Regions from separate parts of the Calderihabitans maritimus genome, predicted to be linked through region 1. Evidence: a T-box and tRNA genes for the amino acid it is inferred to sense, from the RefSeq annotation. Region 1 holds a T-box; the other holds one or more tRNA genes.
The links. A T-box is a leader RNA that pairs with one kind of tRNA and senses whether it is charged. The one in region 1 lies ahead of metG (methionine--tRNA ligase), so its partner is inferred to be a tRNA-Met.
Positions count from the first base shown of each region.

Region 2: it has a tRNA-Met gene. The T-box ahead of metG (methionine--tRNA ligase) is inferred to sense a tRNA for this amino acid. The anticodon was not compared.

Region 1 covers NZ_BDGJ01000023.1:6,230-8,489, forward strand. Annotated here, with positions in the region: gene rsmI (16S rRNA (cytidine(1402)-2'-O)-methyltransferase) at 1-49, shown strand, start outside; gene KKC1_RS03535 (AbrB/MazE/SpoVT family DNA-binding domain-containing protein) at 161-412, opposite strand; T-box leader at 575-822, shown strand; gene metG (methionine--tRNA ligase) at 876-2,260, shown strand, end outside.
Region 2 covers NZ_BDGJ01000063.1:15,506-17,765, forward strand. Annotated here, with positions in the region: gene spoIIE (stage II sporulation protein E) at 1-597, opposite strand, end outside; tRNA gene KKC1_RS06245 (tRNA-Glu) at 753-828, opposite strand; tRNA gene KKC1_RS06250 (tRNA-Met) at 932-1,008, opposite strand; gene KKC1_RS06255 (diguanylate cyclase) at 1,136-2,260, opposite strand, start outside.

The sequences.
Region 1 (2,260 bases):
ACCGAAGCGAGAAGTTTATCGTGCGGTAGTTGAAAGCAGGAAGGATTAAATTATAAAAGAGACACCGGGTTTAGGCGGTGTCTCTTCGCACGTTTAACTGGCTTGAGAAGTCAAGCCGCACGCCAAGAAGTGAAAGACCGTTACAGGTCTGTTTGCGCGTTTAACTGGCTTGAGAAGCCATGGCCAGAGCGCATTCGCGGCAAACATTCTTACCTTTGAAATTTTGAACGTTTTCTGCGTTACCGCAGAAGACGCAGGCAGGTTCGTATTTCTTCAGGATAATTTTTTCATGATCTACGTAGATTTCTAGAGCGTCCTTTTCTTCGATTCCTAAGGTGCGTCGTAGTTCGATAGGAATCACTACTCTTCCTAGTTCGTCTACCTTGCGAACAATACCGGTAGATTTTAACATGTTTCACCTCTCCCTTCTTCAACAAATTTCGACATTTGTAAGTAAATGATACCAGTGGTTCCATTAAAAGTCAATACCATTTTTGTTAAAAATTTATTAAACTTGACAAAACAGGGATAAACTTTTTATAATTACATACACGTAAAATTATATAAATAAGTAATAAAGGCTGTGAAGGGGAGGAGTAGATATAGAGTAACCGGTACCAGCGAGCGGGGATGGTGGAAGCCCGTACGGTGAAATATATCGAAGATGGCCCTGGAGCTGTCGGTCGAAAGCCTGTCGGTGATTAGGCTTAACCGTTTAGGCCCCGTTAGAGGCCAGGTGCGCAGAGAATGCGTGCCGTTAAAGGTCGCCAATATGGCGATAAATTAGGGTGGTACCGCGAAGGAGAACCTCTCGCCCCTAGGCGAGGGGTTTGATATTTTAATCGGTTAAATTTTGAAGGAGGTTGTGAAATTCGATGGGCAACAAGACCTATTATATTACTACTCCTATTTATTACCCCAGCGACAATTTGCATATCGGTCACGCTTATACTACGGTAGCAGCTGATACTATGGCGCGGTTCAAGCGAATGAAAGGCTATGATGTTTGGTTCTTAACCGGGTCGGATGAACACGGTCAGAAAATTGAACGGAAGGCTAAGGAAGCCGGGAAAGAACCTTTGGAATATGTGGATAAAATAGTGGCTAACTTCAAGCATTTGTGGAAGGCGCTTCACATATCCAACGACGATTTTATCCGTACTACGGAAGAACGGCATAAAAAAGTAGTACAGGCAATCTTCAAGAAGATTTATGATCAAGGAGATATTTATAAATCTGAATATGAAGGTTGGTACTGTACTCCCTGCGAAACCTTCTGGCTGGAACGGCAGCTGAAAGAAGGGAATTGTCCTGACTGCGGAAGGCCCGTAGAGTTATTAAAAGAGGAGAGTTACTTTTTCCGCATGAGCAAATACGCAGACCGTTTGCTACAGCATATTGAAGAGAATCCCGATTTTATTCAACCGGAAACCCGTAGAAATGAAATGATCAGCTTTATCAAGCAGGGCCTGGAAGACCTCTGCGTTTCTCGGACTACCTTCAAGTGGGGTATTCCGGTGCCTATTGACCAAAAGCATGTGATATATGTTTGGTTTGATGCCCTCACCAACTATATATCGGCCTTGGGATACGGGGAGGATAACTCCAAGTTTGACAAGTACTGGCCTGCGGATCTCCATCTCGTAGGTAAGGATATTGTTCGTTTTCATACTATCATCTGGCCTGCCATTTTAATGGCGGCAGGCATTGAATTACCCAAAAAAGTTTTTGGTCATGGATGGCTTCTGCTGGAAGGGGGTAAAATGTCCAAATCGAAAGGTAATGTGGTTGACCCCCTGGTTTTGATTGAAAAATATGGGGTAGATGCCGTGCGCTATTTTCTGCTGCGGGAAATGCCATACGGTGAAGATGGGTACTACTCTGAAGACGCCCTGATCGAGCGAATAAATACAGATTTGGCTAATGATTTTGGGAACCTGGTCAGCCGTACTACCGCTATGATTGAAAAGTTTGCCGAAGGGGTTATTCCTAGCCCTGGACAAGAGGAACCGGTGGATAGGGAGTTAATAGAACTGGCAGAGCAGACACCCCGAGAAGTGGAAAGGCAGTTGGAGCGATTTGACCTGAGTAACGCCTTAGGAGCAATCTGGAAACTGGTCAATCGGACTAATAAGTATATAGATGAAACGGCTCCCTGGGCTTTGGCGCGAGATCCAGCTAAACGTTCTCGCCTTAACACTGTACTGTATAACTTGGCAGAAGCGCTGCGGGTAGTTACGGTTCTCTGTACTCCTTTCAT
Region 2 (2,260 bases), on a different contig from region 1:
AAAACAAATAATTTCCTCCGTATTTAACCGGATCAAGCCTTTACTTTTCTTAACCGCTTTAGCAACCACAATAAAGGCAGCCGTTAAACCGACAGCCAGGAACCCTTCTAAAGATATAGCCACTGCCTTATAAAGTGTAGGCTCATATAAAGCCGCTAGTACACCTCTGGCCAACATCACTACGGAACCTACAGATACAGAAGGCAAAAGCCATCCTCTTCGTTGAGCATCTAACTGGTAAAAACGATGTAATAGAGCAATTATCAGTAAAACGGCAACTGAACCCCAAAATTCCATGCCCTTTCTTATGGTGAAAATCCCAAAACAAACGCTAATCAACAACAGCCAGGGGTTTGTGCCGGTAGTACTAACAACACCAGCGTAAAAAGCGGGGCCAAAAGGAAGAAGTTCCCCCATCACTAAAGAGCGGCCAAAAAGAAAGCCCAACAACTGCAGGGCTATATTACCCCAGGTAAAAATCTTAAGCATGGCTTGTCCTGTAATACGAGAAGCTCCTCTTCCGTTCTGCCGACTCTTGCCCTGGTGTTTAGACTGGTATATTCTACGATAGGGATAAACCTCAATATCTTCTTTCACCTGACAACACACCGCCTTTTCCTATAATTAACAATCCATCTAAATTATAGTATAAAGGCGGTAAAATGTTTGTCAGGTTGAGGGAGCCATTCTCCATAATTTTCGACATTATTAACTTTCGGCACAAAATAAAAACCCCGCATCAGCGGGGATGATGGTGACCCGTAGGGGATTCGAACCCCTGTTACCGGCGTGAAAGGCCGGTGTCTTAGACCACTTGACCAACGGGCCACAGTTAGAAGCCACATGTCGGCTGTCAGTCCGGGACGCGCAGCCCTCTTCTCCGGGATGACACGCCGCCGATTTCTGACTACCGACTTTCAACTTCTGCTTCTGGTAGCGGTGGTAGGACTCGAACCTACGACACTACGGGTATGAACCGTATGCTCTAACCAGCTGAGCTACACCGCCACGTTTAGTCACAATCTTCCCGTTGCAATTCAGCAAATAAGAAACGTTGCTTCACTACTAGATTATGCCCGAAAGCAAAACAAATGTCAAGAGGCCCAATTTACAAAATAAATAGCTGGAAGGTATTTCAATCGCTGAACGCAACCACCCGGTTGCGCCCCAGGGCTTTGGCTTGATATAAAGCTTTATCAGCCCCTTGAATCAAACTTTCCAAATCATCTCTATCTACCTTATAACCAATCACACCCAGACTGACCGTTACAAAACGCTCTTCCTGGTTTAAAGCCTCGACCGTACGTCTTATTCTTTCGGCTATATTCACTGCCTCTTCTTGATTCGCTTCTATGACAATAACGGCAAATTCCTCTCCACCGTACCTGGCCGCTATATCAGTCTGCCGAATAGTATTTTTGATGCACGACGCTACTTTCTGCAGCACCCGGTCGCCGGCCAGATGTCCGTAAGTATCATTAAATTGTTTGAACTTGTCTACATCCAGCATAATTAGCGAAAGGTCTCCTCCGTACCTTTGTACCCGGTTGATCTCTCTTTCTAATAGATAGAAAAATTGTCTCCGATTTAATAAACCGGTCAAATCGTCATATTCAGCACGCCGTTTGAGCTCTTTATAAAGTTCAGCGTTTTCCATCGCCACACCAATCTGGTTCCCGATAGCCTCCAAAAACTCCAGTTCTTCCTGGTTGAATTGCCGGTTACCTTTGCCGGCTATAACCATGACGCCGATAATTTTGTTTTTTGTTCTTAAGGGGACTACACCTACAGATTTAAATTGCGCCAGCTCTTCTACCTGCTCCCCATATATAGTGAGAATTTTTTCGGACCGGACTGCCTCTCCAACGGGAAATTCTTCCACCCGATAAAATTTCTTTTTCCCCAACCAGTCTTCCGGTATATTTCCATAATAAGCGGCACGGTAAAGCTCCCGGTCATTTTTAAACTGGTAAATACATCCTGCCTCTCTCTCGGTAACTTCCATCACTTTCTGTAAAACTTTAGAAAGCTCACGCGAAAGATCTAACGTTTGATTTAATAAAGCAGAAATGCTGTTCAAAGCCATAAGACGACGATTGCGTTCCTCAAGCAATTTGCTTTTAGCCTGAACATCCTCAAATAATCGGGCATTAGTTACCGCTATGGCTACATGACCAACTATCTGTTCCAGGGCCGAAACTGCTTCCGGGCCGAAAGCATTTAACCGGCGGCTGTTGAGATTAATACTTCCAATACACTT